DNA from 2 places in the Rhodococcus sp. P4_F3_2 genome. Region 2 is predicted to be linked to the other one. Evidence: riboswitches for the same ligand, from Rfam matches in the RefSeq annotation. Region 2 holds a riboswitch; the other holds the start of a gene.
The links. Region 2 has a riboswitch for thiamine pyrophosphate ahead of AC1DWA_RS22565 (TenA family protein). Riboswitches for the same ligand answer to the same signal wherever they lie in the genome.
Positions count from the first base shown of each region.

Region 1 (7,410 bases), on a different contig from region 2:
TCGGTGACCATCACGTTCTCGGGTTTGAGGTCGTTGTACGCCAGGCCGGTGGAATGCAGATAGCTCAGCGCCGGAAGGATTTCCAGTACGTAGCCGATTGCCTGCTCGATCGGCATGTGCTTGCCGTCCGGGAATTCGGCCAGCACCTCGCGCAATGATCGTCCGCCCACGTACTCCATGACGATGTACCCCATGGGTGTCCCGTCCGGGCGCGGATGCTCGACGAAGTTGAAGATCTTGACGATGCTGGGGTTGGCGACCTCGGCGAGGAACTGACGCTCGGCTACCGCAACGGCTTGCGCTTCGGAATCACCGAAATGCAGGAGTCCCTTGAGAACTACCCACCTGTCGCTGACATTACGATCGATCGCGAGGTAGATCCATCCGAGGCCGCCGTGCGCGATGGGCCCTTGAACCTCGTACTGACCTGATACCAATTCGCCCTCTTCGAGGAGTGGGCGGAAGTCGAAAGTGGAACCGCACTTGGGGCAGGTGCCGTGCTGAGTTGCCTTGGTGCTTGCGCTCTTACGGCCGACCGGTTCGTTGCATTTCCAACAGAACCGTTTGCGCTCGGGGACCGTCGGGTCACTCATCACCGCAGATGCGGGGTCGATCTGCGGGACGGGGGGAACTTCGACCAGGCCGCCGCCGAGGCGCAGCTTTCGTCCCGACCGGCTGCGGCGGGATCGAGTGGAGCGGCCGGTAGGGGAGGAGGATGCGGACGGCGTGGTTCCTCGTATTTGGGCCGAGGTCGGTTCGAGGCGCTCGTAGGCACCGGTGGCTTCGGGTTCGGAGCGTAGGGATGCCTGCGTGGAGTCAGGCTCGCGGTGAACTGCCTGCGTGGAGTCAGGCTCGCGGTGAACTGCCTGCGTGGAGTCAGGCTCGGGGGGTACGGAGGCTTGCGTGGCGTCGGGCTCGGGGCCGGATTCTTCGGTCATGTCAGCCTCAATCCCGGTAGACGGCCGGCGGGGGACCGGGTGACGGACCGAGGACGCTGAGCCAACGGTCGTAGATACGGTTCCAGGTCCCGTCACCCCGGATTCGCTCGAGGGTTCCGTTGACGAATCGGACCAAGTCGGGGTTGTCCTTGTTCACTCCGATTCCGTAGGGCTCGACGCCCAACGAACCACCGACCATCATGAGATACGGGTCTTGCGAGGCGAGTCCGGCGAGAATCGTGTCATCGGTGCTGATCGCGTCCACCTGCCCCTGCTGGAGGACGACGAGGCAGTCGGACCACATCGGGACGGTCACGACGGTGGCTTCGGGTTGGAGCTCCTGGATTCGCGTAGCCGACGTCGTTCCCCGGGCAGCGCAGACTCGCTTGCCTGCGAGATCGGCGATGCCGCGTACCGGTGAACCCTGCAGGACCTGAATTCGTTGCTCGGCGGAGAAGTACTGCGTCGAGAAGTCGACCTTCTCGCGCCGCTCGCACGTGATGGTCATGGTTTTGACGACCACGTCAACCATGGATTCCTGGAGTGCGGCGATCCGATCGTCCGAGGTCAGGATTCGGTACTCGATCTTCTCCGGGTCGCCGAGCAGATCGCGGGCGATCTCGCGGGCGATGTCCACGTCGAAGCCTTCGAGGCGTCCGGTCGCCGGATCGCGAAAGCTCATGAGGTTGGAACCGGTGTCCAGGCCCACGATCAGCCGCCCGCGGGCGCGGATGGCGTCGAGGCTCGGCGTGGGTGGCTGCGGAGATGCGTCTGCGGGTGTGGGGCGCAGGCTTGCAGTGAGGTTGGTGCACGACGCGGTAGTCGTCGGTGTCGGGCTGGGCGCGATGGTGGCCTCGGCCGGCAGCGGCGGTTCCGTGTACGACGTGGCGGCCGCGTTGTTCAGGTCTTCGGCTCGATCTGCACCGCAACCGGCGAGCGCCAGCACGGACGCTGCCAGAACCGCGACGCACACGGCCGGGAGCTTCCTCCGCATCTCCGGTACTCCCGTCACTGATACTCCCGCAGTCGGGGCCAGAACCCGATGAAGATTCCGGCAACTCCGAGAACTGCCAATACAGTCATGCCCGGTGCAGAGGCAGCCAACACACGTGAGGCGTACGAGACGTCGGACCGAAGATTTGTGCGCGAATCCACGATTCCTTGCCAGAGTTCGTGATCGAGCTTTCCGTATTCCGCGGCCGAATCCTGTTCTCCGGAGCCGATGGTGATGGCGGCAGCGGAAGTGAAGTCGCCGGTCCCGAGACGGTCGTACATGCGCGTGTGCGCAGCCACCCATTGCTCGCGCGAATCCAGTGCGGCGGTCAGCACCTCGTTGTTCACTCGGGCGCGTTCGTCGCTGCGTAGGCCCTCGAGGATGTCGCGCAGGGCGTCGACCTTGCGAGTGAACGTCACGTTGTCCTCGGCAGTTGAATCCCGTCTCGCCAACGTGAGGGTTTCGACGGTACGTGCCTGCTGTGCCATGATCCGGGCCTCGGTCAGTTCGTGCAGTGGCTCGGCGCCCGCGTCGAGTGCACGTCCGGTGGCAAGTGCGGACACCAGTCCGACGGTGAGCAGCCACAGCAGCGCAGCCGCGACGGCGAGCGAGGCAAGGATCAACCCGAGATTGAAGCGTCGGCGACTCTTGCGGGAGAAGTACACCTGTGTTGCCACCAGCGCGCACAGCACGAGGACGAATGCCACGATCGGCCACCACGGTGGAGTCTCGAAATCGCGCTGTACCTGCGAGACCAGGGTCTCCTGCGAGGCGTGCAGTTGCTGAGCCATCGGCAGCAGCGAGGTCTGCATCAACTGCGAGGCCTCGCTCAAATATGCTGCCCCGACCGGGTTTCCGACGCGATTGTTCGCCCGTGCAGTTTCGACCAGCCCGGTGTAGACGGAGAGGTCGGTCGAGATGGTGGTCAACGCGCTGTGCCCGGCAAGATCAGTCGAGTCGAGACCGGCCGACGCCTGGACGATCTCCGCCGACGCCTCACCGATCGACTGCGTGTATCGGTCGCGTACTTCGGCGGGTTCGAGGCCGCCGGAGATGAAGGCGGTGGCCGCGGCGGCGTCTGCCAAAGACAACGCGCTGTAGAGGTTCTGGGCCGAGTTGGCGAGAGGTTCGGTTTCGACGAGGAGGAGGTCGAGGTTCGCCTGTCGGTTCTCGATCGCTGCGGTGGCGAGGAGTCCGGCGATCAAGGTGATCGCAATCAAGATCACTCCGACGACGGTCAACCGGCCAGGCGTCGAGGACATGAATGCCTGGAGTTCGCGCCGCAGAAGTGCTCGCTCGTCCTCCGCCGATACCGAAGTGCCCTCGGCGGGCGGCAGCGACCGGGGTTCGATGGACGGGACGACACGGTCGACCATCGAGCACCTCACTTCGCTGTAGGCGGGCTACCGAGAAATGATGCCGCCGAGAAATGATTCAGGGCATCTTCGCGAGCATATAAGCATCACCTACACCTGGAGCAGTTTGAAACGGTTAGTGTGGGACAACGGCGAGAGCAGGCGGAGCGAGGTAGTCGATGCGTGGTGACGGTGACGGTTGGTCGATCGGACCGGACGGTACTCGGCATTGGGGTAAACACGGAGCCGCTGGACTGCTTCTGCGCGCCCCCGATTCGGACGGATCGCCCCTGGTCTTGCTGCAGCATCGTGCGGCGTGGAGCCATCAAGGTGGTACCTGGGCATTGCCCGGTGGAGCACGGGACTCACACGAAAGCACGACGCACGCCGCTGTCCGGGAGGCACACGAAGAAGCCGGAATCGCCGAAGACGCCGTTCGCGTCCGCGGTGAGGTAGTGACGATGCACGCGGACAGCGGGTGGACCTACACCACCGTCGTGGCTGATGCGGCGCATCCGCTGTCGACGGTTGCCAACGGTGAGAGCACCGAGTTGCGGTGGGTGCGTGAAGCCGACGTCGATTCGCTGCCATTGCATCCGGGATTCGGTTCCTCGTGGCCCGAGCTCCGAACTGCGCCTGTACCAGCCGAGACCGAAGACCTACAGGCCGGCGACCCACACACCCCTCAGGAGTCCGGCCCTTCTGTGTTTCGGTCGTCGACCGAAACGAGGCTCAGCTGAGCGAGTTCAGCGCCGTGATGAAGCTGACCGCGGTGATACCGAGCTTGAGCAGCTCGCTGATCTTGCCGAGGTTCAGGTCTTCGAGCGATTCGGTGCTGAGCGAGCCGGTGTCGAGGGATCCCATTTAGTGCTCCTAGGTTTCAGTTAGTAACTGGGAGTAAACTACAACAAACCGAATGGGATGCGACACGCAATCGAAATAACTGTGATCAAGATCACTTAATCCGACTTTTCGGACATCCAATCGCACCTAGGAACTGGGGGTTTGTTGTCTGATCGGACAACTTCCGTTCATGTTTCGAGTCAGGCGTGCTGACCCGTAACTGTGCAGAAATCGCCCGGCAAACAGTTGACGGTCGCCAGTTACCGGTTTTCAGCGTCCAGCGACGGCGGCGGCGAGGCGCTGCGCAGCCGCCTGGGGATCCGACGCCTGCGTGATTGCCCGCACGACGACGATGCGCGTGGCACCGGCATCGAGCAGCTCCGGCAGGCGTTCCTCGTCGATGCCGCCGATTGCGAACCAGGGGCGCGGCGGTGCGGCGTCGGCGGTCGATCGAACCAGTTCCAGACCGGACGCACTTCGATTCGGTTTGGTCGGTGTCGCCCAGACCGGCCCGGTGCAGAAGTAGTCGACGCCCTCTTCGATTGCGGCCAGACTCGCCTGCGCGCGACTACTCGTCGAACGCCCGATGACGACGTCTTCACCGACAACGGTTCGTGCGTAGGGGACGGGAATGTCGTTCTGCCCGAGGTGGAGGATGTCGGCACCGGAAGCCATCGCGAGATCCGCGCGATCGTTCACTGCCAACAATGCGCCGTGGCGTCGCGCTGCGGCCGCGAGAATGCCCAGTGCTACCAGTTCGTCCTTGGCCTCGAGCGGGCCGAACTCGCGCTCACCGGCAGAGCCCTTGTCACGCAATTGGATGATGTCGACTCCGCCGGACAAGGCTGCCTCGGCGAACTGCGCGAGGTCGCCTTTCTCGCGGCGCGCGTCGGTGCACAGGTACAGCCGTGCTGCTGCCAGGCGCTCGCGCCGGTCGATGACGTTACTGGGATGTGTGGGGTGCACGGAGCAAACGGTAGCCTCTAGGGAGCAAGGTTCGACACGGGAGTCCTGAAACGTCGCTGTCACTTTTTGTCGTGACTGCGAGGTTCGTGGGGCTGAGAGGGGATCGCGACCAGATCCCGACCGTCAGACCTGACCCGGATCATGCCGGCGCAGGAAGTGGAGGTGGAGTTTCGTGAGTACACACGCTCGTACGGTGTCGGTTGTCGGCGGCGGTGTCATCGGTCTCGCCATTGCGTGGCGAGCAGCCCGCGACGGGTGGTCCGTTCGGTTGCACGACCCGTCCATTGGATCAGGTGCTTCGTGGGTGGCGGGCGGAATGCTCGCCCCGCTTTCCGAAGGCTGGCCGGGTGAAGAGACAGCGTTGACGGTTGGTGCAGCGTCCCTGGAACGGTGGCCGACGTTCGGTGAGGAGCTCGGAAAGTTCGGGCCATCGGTCTTCACCGCGGACAGTTCGCTGACGGTTGCACTCGATGCGGCCGACGCGCAGGACCTGCAGACCATCGCCGAGTGGGTGACCGCGCAGGGCCATGAACTCGAAGTTCTCGGTCGCGCCCGCATCCGCGAACTCGAACCGATGCTCGGCCGGGGCATCCGGTCGGGACTGATGGCTGTCGGTGAGTCCGCCGTCGACAACAGACTTCTGCTGGAGGCATTGCAGAAGGCCTGTGCGGAATCCGGCGTCGAATTGATCGCGCGTGCCGTCAACGACCTCGCCGAACTCGACACCGATCAGATCGTGCTCACCGCCGGTATCGCGTCACCCAAGCTGTGGCCCGGGTTACCGGTACGCCCGGTCAAGGGCGAAATCCTTCGCCTGCGGAGTAGGCCTGGAGTCACCCCGGCGCCCAGCCGCACCATCCGCGGAAGCGTCCACGGGCGGCCCGCCTACCTCGTCCCGCGCGGTGACGGAATCGTCGTCGGCGCAACACAATACGAGTCCGGTGAGGACACGCAGGTCACGATGGCCGGAGTACGGGACCTGATCAACGACGCCGAGGCGCTGATGCCGGCGATCGGCGAATACGAACTGTACGAATGCGCGGCAGGCCTGCGTCCCATGACGCCGGACAACCTGCCGTTGATCGGGCGCGTGTCCGATCGTGTTGTCGTCTCCACCGGACACGGACGCAACGGTGTCCTGCTGACGCCTGTCACCGCCGATGCGACGGTCGCGTTGCTGAACGGCACATCTTTGGTCGAGGTAAAAGGAACCGAACCCGAGCGGTTCGCAGTAGTTAAGGAAAATTCATGAGTGAGCAGGTCCCGATCGGGATCACCGTCAACGGCGAAGATCTCGAGTTCGATCGAGCAGTCACGGTGACCGAGCTACTGACGCACCTCGAGTTGCCGAGCAAGGGTATCGCCGTCGCCGTCGACGGTGCGCTCTTTCCTCGCGGGCGTTGGGACGAATCCGTCGGACGTGGTTGGGAAATCGAGATCCTCACGGCGGTGCAGGGTGGCTGAGCAGGACCTTCTCACTATCGCTGGCCGCAGCTTCGGTTCCCGGCTCATCACCGGAACAGGCGGCGCCGCCAACCTTGCGGTGCTCGAGGAAGCGCTCGTCGCCTCCGGCACCGAACTGACCACCGTCGCGATGCGGCGAGTCGACGCGGCCGGCGGCACCGGCGTTCTGGACCTGCTTCGTCGCCTCGGAATCGAACCGTTGCCGAACACCGCCGGGTGTCGGGGCGCCGCCGAAGCGGTCCTGACGGCGCAGTTGGCACGCGAAGCGCTCGAGACGAACTGGGTCAAACTCGAAGTCATAGCCGACGAGCGGACACTGCTGCCCGACGCAATCGAACTCGTCTCCGCCGCAGAACAATTGGTGGACGACGGATTCACCGTTCTGCCGTACACGACGGACGATCCGGTGCTGGCGCTTCGCCTCGAAGAGGTCGGCTGCGCCGCGGTCATGCCGCTCGGTTCACCCATCGGCACCGGGCTTGGTATCGCGAATCCGCACAACATCGAGATGATCGTCGAGCGCGCCGGGGTGCCCGTCATCCTCGACGCCGGGATCGGAACGGCCAGCGACGCCACCCTTGCCATGGAGTTGGGCTGCGACGCGGTCCTACTTGCGACAGCGGTGACGCGGGCCAAGAATCCCGCGCTGATGGCGTCGGCGATGCGTCACGCTGTCGTGGCAGGTTTCGAGGCGCGGCACGCCGGCCGGATCCCCAAGCGATTCTGGGCTCAAGCGTCGTCCTGAGGGACGAGATCCGGGTGATTTCTCGGGGTTCTGCCCGAATTGCCCGGACTCATGTCCTACCTGAGTACCACTCGGAACTAGACCTGTGGCCGATGTGCTGGTCAT
Region 1 is NZ_JBFUJN010000024.1:498-7,907, reverse strand. Features, by position in the region: gene AC1DWA_RS23305 (serine/threonine-protein kinase) at 1-938, opposite strand, end outside; gene AC1DWA_RS23300 (glutamate ABC transporter substrate-binding protein) at 946-1,932, opposite strand; gene AC1DWA_RS23295 (hypothetical protein) at 1,947-3,308, opposite strand; gene AC1DWA_RS23290 (NUDIX hydrolase) at 3,467-4,027, shown strand; gene AC1DWA_RS23285 (hypothetical protein) at 4,020-4,151, opposite strand; gene thiE (thiamine phosphate synthase) at 4,401-5,096, opposite strand; TPP riboswitch at 5,123-5,269, shown strand; gene thiO (glycine oxidase ThiO) at 5,269-6,348, shown strand; gene thiS (sulfur carrier protein ThiS) at 6,345-6,560, shown strand; gene thiG (thiazole synthase) at 6,553-7,305, shown strand.
Region 1: it holds a riboswitch for thiamine pyrophosphate, as region 2 does, so the genes downstream of both, thiO (glycine oxidase ThiO) here and AC1DWA_RS22565 (TenA family protein) in region 2, are expected to answer to the same signal.

Region 2 (7,410 bases):
CGGGGATTCGAGCCCGGCCAGGACGTTGAAGATCGTGCTCTTGCCGCAGCCGCTCGGCCCGATCACCGACACGAATTCGCCCGCGTCGGCGCGGAAGGACACCGAATCGAGTACGAGACGCGATTCTCCGGCCGTGTCGAACCTCTTGGTCAGGTCCTGGATTTCGACCATTGCATCCTCGACCATCGGGTCAGTCATGTCCGCGACCTTTCGTTCATCGCCCATGGTGCAACGATGCGCTCGATGGCGAACGTCAGCAAGTACAGCGTGACGCTGATCAACGCGGTCACCAGTACGGCCGCCAACACCAGGTCGGTGCGGAAGGAGTTCTTCTGGGTGCTCATGTAAATGCCCAAACCGGAAGTAGCGCCGACGTATTCGGAGAACACCGCGCCCACGACCGCGTAGGTGATACCGATACGCAGGGCGGTGAAGAATCGCGGAATCGCCGAAGGAAGGCGGACGTATCGGAACTCCTGCCAGCGAGTGCTGCCCATACTGCGCAGGAGAGCGCCCGCTTCACGGTCGGCCGCGGCAAATCCCTCGATGAGTCCGATGGTCATGGGGAAGAACGTCGCAAGCGCGATCACCAACACCTTCGGCAACAACCCGAAGCCGAACCAGATGATCATCAGCGGCGCGATGGCGATGATCGGCAGCGTCTGCGAGACGACAAAAAGTGGTACCAGCGCGCGTGACAACCACGGCGAAAAGTCCACGACCACAGCAAGAATCCAGGCCAACACCAGTGAAACAGTGAAGCCGACCAACGTGACCTGCAATGTCGACCAGGCGTGGCCGGAGATGATCTCGCGATTGTCCCACCCTTGGGACAGAACGCGACCAGGAGACGGAAGTACCTGCGGCCGAATCCCACTGATCTCGACGTAGATCTGCCACGCCGCTACGAGGAGCACCACCACGGCGAGCGCGGGAAGCGCCCGCCGCATGGCCGAGACCAGCCGTCCGCTCACGTCAGGACGCGTCGAGATACTCATTGGTGAAGTACTCCGACCAGTCCGGCTTCTGGGTCAGCGGCTTCCCGTCCGGTCCGGCGAGCAATCCGTTGTCGAAGAGGAATCCCGAATAACCCGACCAGGTTTCGAGATTCTGGGCGCCCACGACGCCGTTGGCGTCTTTCATGTAGTCGGCGGCGAGCATCCGCTGACTGTCACGGACGAGGTCTTCGTCGGTGAAAGCTCCGGGGTTCGCGTCGATGAGATCCTGCGCGGCCTGGTCCGGGTTGTCGGCAGCAGTCTGATATCCGCGTTGAACGGCTTTGACGAACTTGCGTGCCTCGTCGGGATGGTCCTTCAACCACTGCTGGTTGCCGTTGATCACGATCGAATACGCATCGGGGAAGCCGTAATCGGTGTACTGGAAGTACCGCATCGGAGTTCCGTTTCGCTCCGCTTCGAGGCCTTCCCACGCAAAGTAGGAGACCGTGAAATCGGCCTGGCCCGAGTACACGGCTTCGTACGCGGACGTACCGAGCGTGACCGTCGTGAAGTTCCCGGTCCCGCCGTCGTTGCGGATGATCTGCTGCAGTGTCTCGACTTCGCCGGGATCGCCGAACCCGGCGTACGTCTTTCCGTCGAGATCACGCGGGCGCGTGATGTCCGCACGATCCGCCTTCACACCGATGCCGGTGGCGCGGTGCTGAAGTGGCGCGATGACGGACGTCGTGGCGGCGCCGGCCGCTCGGGCGAACGTGGCCTGACTCTGTGTGCTGATGCCGAACTCCGCGTTGCCGGCGTCGACCAGGGTGTCGGGCGAGGTGTTGTTGTACGGCAGGATCGAGACGTCCAGACCGGCGTCCTCGAAGTAGCCCTCTTGGAGTGCAACGTACAAACCGGTGTGGTTCGTGTTCGGGGTCCAGTCGAGTGCGAACCGAATGGTCCCGTCGGACGAGCCGGTGTCAGCGGCGCATCCGGTCAGAACTGTGAATGCGGCTGCGATCGCGGCAGACGTGGCAAGTGTGCGGCGCAGCGCCGCAAACGACATCACGACGCCGGCCAAGGCTGCTGGTGGAGTGCGGAATCCCAGAACATCAACTCGTAGCGACTGGCGATGCGGAATGCTTCACTCATCGCCTCACGCTCTGTCTCGGTGGCTGCTTCGGCCGCAGCATTGACCAGTACGCGGGCCTGCGCCACCGACTCGTGGAATTCGGGTGCGTCGTACGTCGTGACCCACTGTGCGTACGGATGCGACGGATCGGCGTCGAGTACCTCGCGCGCTGAAGCGGCAAGATCGCGGCCGACCTCGGCGTAGATCCAGAAGCAGGGGAGTACTGCCGCTGCGGAGACCGGGTAAGGCGCAGTTGCCGCAGTCGCCGTCAGATACGAGACGTATCCCAGGCAGGCCTGCGAATGCTCGAGCCTTCCCGATCCCGCTGGAAGAATTCCACCGGTGAGAAGTCCGTCGTGAAGCGCAGATTCCACTGTCGCTGCCGTGGACGCGGAATTCGACCAGAAGCCCGCCGACTGCGGATCCGGGGCGTGGGCCGCGACCAGGGACAACGCTTTCGAATACCCCTCGAGATAAAGCTTGTCCTGCTCGATGTACGTGCGGAACGCGTCGAGAGGCAAGGTTCCGTCGCCGAGGCGTTTGAGGAACTCCAGTGAGTCGATCGACTCGCGGAGGACCTTCGTCTCGGCCCAGAGCCGATCGGTGAACCGATCCGTCGACGGCGCTGTGGCCACCGAGTTTTCGGCAGAATTGTATGCAGGCTGCGTAGTAGCCATGACATCCCTTCGTCAGCATTACCTGATCAGGTTCCCGGGTGTGTTCTCAGCCCCGCCCATGCGGAGCACCCCGTGTCAGAACTAGGCGACCTTAACACCGAGCCTCTGCTTCGTCGGCGGCTACCTGGCAGTTGAGTAGTCGGCGCACATCGGCCTTATGTTGGTACGTTTGGTCTTGTTTGCCACACGCGCGGGTCGGGAGGGGATTCAGACATGGAGACCGACGTTCGACCGAATCTCGGCGAGGACGGAACTCTGGTGATCCGTGCCCGCGGCGGAGAAGCCCGCGGGTATCCGGATGGCGGAATGTTCGCGTGGAAGGGCATGCCTTACGCAGCAGCGCCGGTGGGTGAACGGAGATTCCGCGCGCCGCAACCCGCTGAGCCGTGGGACGGGGTGCGCGACTGTCGTGAGTTCGGGCCGATCGCGCCGCAGGGCCAGAGCCCGGCGGTTCCGATCGACCGGGCCTTCAAAATCGACGAAGACTGTCTGTCGATCAACGTGTGGGCCCCGCGCCCCGACGGCACGCCGCGACCGGTGATGGTGTGGATTCACGGCGGCGCCTACTGCCTCGGGTCCGCCGCCCAAACGATCTACGACGGCCGTCATCTGGCTGAAACCGGTGACGTCGTTCTCGTCTCCTTCAACTATCGCGTCGGTGCCCTCGGATTCCTGGACCTGTCTGGATTCTCCACCGCGGATACCGTTTTCGAATCGAACTGTGGTCTGCGAGACCAGATTGCGGCACTCGAATGGGTTCGAGACAACATCGACGCCTTCGGGGGTGACCCGAGTGCGGTGACGGTGTTCGGTGAGTCGTCCGGCGCAGGATCCATCACGACGCTCATGACCTGTCCGAGCGCCGAAGGTCTGTTCCATCGTGCGATTGCCCAGAGTCCTCCCGCGACATCCGTCTACGGGGCCGAGCGCGCCAAGACCGTGGCGGAGCGGTTTCTCGAACTGCTCTCGATCGACCCTGAAGACGCAGGCGATCTGCTGACCACGGATCTGGAACTGCTCGTCAAGGCAAGCGATGACCTGGTCAACGAAATTCCGACCCGGATTCCGGGAACTTTGGCGATGGCACCCGTTGTCGATCGTGATCTGGTGCCGCACTACCCGGTTGCGGCTTTCCAGAAGGGTTACGCGCACCGAATCCCACTGATCATCGGTTCCAACAAGGACGAGGCGTCGATCTTCAAGTTCATGAAGTCTCCGCTGATGCCGGTGAGCGCGCAGTCGGTCGAGGCCATGCTGCAACTGCTGGCGGATGATCACCCAGACATCTCCGCGACCAAACTTGCCGAGATCATGTCGGCTTACCCTGATCACGCGAAACCAAGTGGCGCGCTGGCACTGTCGCGGGACGCGGCGTTTCGCATGCCGACTCTGTGGATCGCCGACGCCCACTGCCGGCATTCCCCTACGTGGGTGTACCGCTTCGATCACGCGACGCCGATGCTCAAGGCCGCACGGATCGGCGCGGGCCACGCGACCGAATTACCCTATGTATTCGGCAATTTCGGAACACTGAACGTCGACCCCACGTTCTGGCTGGGTGGACGGAAGGCTGCGATGGAGGTAGCCGGCCGTATTCAACGGCGATGGCTGGCCTTCGCGCGGCATGCCGTGCCGGCAGCTCTCGACGGTTCGAAGCACTGGGCGCCGTACGAGGAAGAGAAGCGGTCGACGCTGTTGATCGACTCGGCCGACACCCTCGTCAGCGACCCCGATCACGGACTGCGCGTCGCCTGGGGAAACGACGTGATGGGGTTCAACTGACGTCGGTCGAGTGCCGCGGACGATCCAGTTCGCGAAGCACCGGCAGGGAGGCACAGACTGCGGCGATCAGGATGATCGGAATCGACAGGGCCACAAAGGTCGACGCGATTCCGAGTTGATCGAGCAGAGGGCCGACCGCGAGGTAACCCAGCGGGCCGGCGGCGTAGGCAGTCGACGTCATGACACCGACGACGCGTCCGCGCATGTGCTCCGGGCTGTGCGTCTGCATGGCGTAGTTGGCGATCGGGCCGACTGGTCCGTAGACGAGCCCCTGCAGTCCGGCGAGCACGAGGATCACCCACAGCGGAGGTAGAAGCGCCATTGCAAGCATCGCTATGCCGAGAACGGCAACGGCAAAAATCATGATCAGTCGCCGGGACATGATCGGTGCCAGCGGAGCGTAGGCGAGAGAGCCGATGATGCCGCCGATCGCCAATGCCATCAGCACCGATCCGAGTTGCGCCGGTTGATCCAACTCTGTGAAGTACACCGGGAACACGACACTCTCCACCGGCATGTAGAGCGCGACGACGGCCATGTCGATCAGCGCCAGAGTGCGCAGCAGTTTGTTGTTCCAGACGAACCGAAGACCGTCGAGTGTGCCGTGCCAGATCGATTTCGGACGATGTTCGTGTTCGGGGACTCCGGCGCCAGGAAGGCGGATGAAGGCAACCACGACGATCGAGAACACAAAACCAGCCGCCGTCACCCAGAGCGTGTTCACCGCCCCGATCGTTGCGATCAGGACACCGCCGATGCCAGGGCCGATCAGATATGCGACGTTGAAATTGGCCTCGTACACGCTGTTGGTGCGATCGAGCTTCCACTTGGCTGTCCGAGTTGCTGCAGGCAGCATGGACTCCCTCGCCGCCATTCCGGCGGGGTCGAACACCGCACCGAGCGCGGCCAACGCCGCGATCACCGGGATCGTCAAGCCCGCGGTGGCCGCGATGATCGGGATCGCCGCTACGGACATCGCCGAAAGAGCGTCGGAAATCATCGACGTTCGACGGCGTCCGAATTTGTCGACGAATGTCCCCGAGAACAGGCTCGACACGAGTAACGGAATGGCTGCTGCGCCGGCAACTATCGCCGCGTCGGTAGCCCTGCCGGTTCGTTCGAGAACAAGCCAGGGGAGTACGACGATGGCGATACCGTTGCCGATCGCCGAGAACAGCGTCGCGAGATTGACGAGGACGAGAGGGAGATAGCTGGGGGTAACTACGTCCTCGGATGCAGGTGGGCGCCGATCTGCTGAGGCGACCACGTTCTTTCCTTCCCCGAGATGGTGCCGACCAGGATTTCGAGAGTTTCGACGACGGCACCATCGACGCTAGCAGCGGGGGTTGCAGGTCCGCGAGTGATTTTTCGCGGACCGTCCTCGTTCGGCTATGCCTGGTAAACGGGGTTCTCTGCAACAAACTTCTCGACGTACGAGCACGTCGGAAGGATCTTCAATCCCTCGTTCCGGGTCTGATCGAGCGCTTCACGCACCACGATGGCGGCAAGCCCGCGCCCGCGAAACTGTGGGTACGTCACCGTGTGGTGGAAATCACGGACACCGGAATGGTCCGAGTACTCGGCAAAACCGGCCAGTTCGCCGTCGACACGGATCTCGAAGCGCGTTTCCGCGGAGTTGTGCGCCACTGTCTCGGTCATCTTCGGGCTCCGTTTCGAAAGGGCGGCCGGTTGCGGCGCGCCGCGTCTGCGTTCTGTGGAGCCACGCTACCTGGCAGGCGGTCCGCAATATCGCTTGCCGGCGTGAGTTCCGTTACTTAGCGCAACTACAACTGGACGACCGTTCAAGGGACCTTGGTCGTGTCGGATCAGGAAGAAAACTGGTCTGTACGTGCCGATTTGCCCGTACTTTTGTGCCCACATTGGGTGATACATATGCATCACGAACGTAAACATCCCAATATGTGGGACTCGTCACAAAGTTTTTTGTCATCTGTTCGGATGGATTAAGTGGAGGGCCTGAAACGGGCAAATTGCAGGTCAGCGGGGCGCGGATTGTGTGTCGGCGAAGGGTGCGAGCGCCCGGAAACCCCAGGGGTATTGCCTTGGTCATCAGATCGTTTCTCGGACGTGATCCCAAAGACCCGCTTGGGGGGTTAGCGTTTGAATCGTCGGGGATAGAAGAAGCGTTACAACTTCGCCAAAGAAACTTTGGTGCGGCTTCGCAACGGTTCGATTTCGAGTCTTCGTCGGACAACTTCGAGGAAGGAACGCACATGATTTTCGGGCAGCGTGAGTCGAACAGTTACTTTGCCGCAATTTTTTCGTACGACTTCCTTGACGAAGGTCTGGGATACGAGACCATCGCGCGGATCCACCGGGGCGAGATCTGCGAGTGGATTCGCGATCTCGAGGCGTCCGGGTTGTTCTCGGCTGCGGAGGTCCATGCCGCCGAACTGGCATGGCGCGAAAATCCGCGCCTGCTCCTCGACGCCCTTCTCGAGGACGCCGACGAGGTCTCGGTCAAGCGCTGGGAGATTGCGTGGACGAGGCTGGAGCGTCAGTCGCCGGCAGCCGGAACCGCGGTGGCAGAGCACGGCTGATCCAGTCGGGCCAAGTCGACTCCCCAGTCTGCGTCAAGATCAACCGTCTGCGTCAGATCAGCGGTCGACGACTATCACCTCTTGATCAGTAAGCACGGTGAATTGCGCGCCAGCAGTGGTCAGCGCTGCGACCGTCCGCGCGGTCACCTGCGGATCTTCGAGTAACGAATCGCCGCCGTGCGGCACTATCGCGAAGTCGACCAGCGCGAGCCCGGACCAGATCGGGTCGATACCGCACGTAGGCGTGACTTCAGCGGGGTCGTCCGACGCGTCGAGCCCGATCAGAGTCGGAGTCACCAGACACGCTCCCGCGCTGTATC
Region 2 is NZ_JBFUJN010000022.1:94,406-101,815, forward strand. Features, by position in the region: gene AC1DWA_RS22550 (ABC transporter ATP-binding protein) at 1-186, opposite strand, end outside; gene AC1DWA_RS22555 (ABC transporter permease) at 195-998, opposite strand; gene AC1DWA_RS22560 (ABC transporter substrate-binding protein) at 976-2,004, opposite strand; gene AC1DWA_RS22565 (TenA family protein) at 2,004-2,747, opposite strand; TPP riboswitch at 2,735-2,830, opposite strand; gene AC1DWA_RS22570 (carboxylesterase/lipase family protein) at 2,961-4,529, shown strand; gene AC1DWA_RS22575 (MFS transporter) at 4,522-5,796, opposite strand; gene AC1DWA_RS22580 (GNAT family N-acetyltransferase) at 5,919-6,188, opposite strand; gene AC1DWA_RS22585 (hypothetical protein) at 6,764-7,090, shown strand; gene AC1DWA_RS22590 (Type 1 glutamine amidotransferase-like domain-containing protein) at 7,148-7,410, opposite strand, start outside.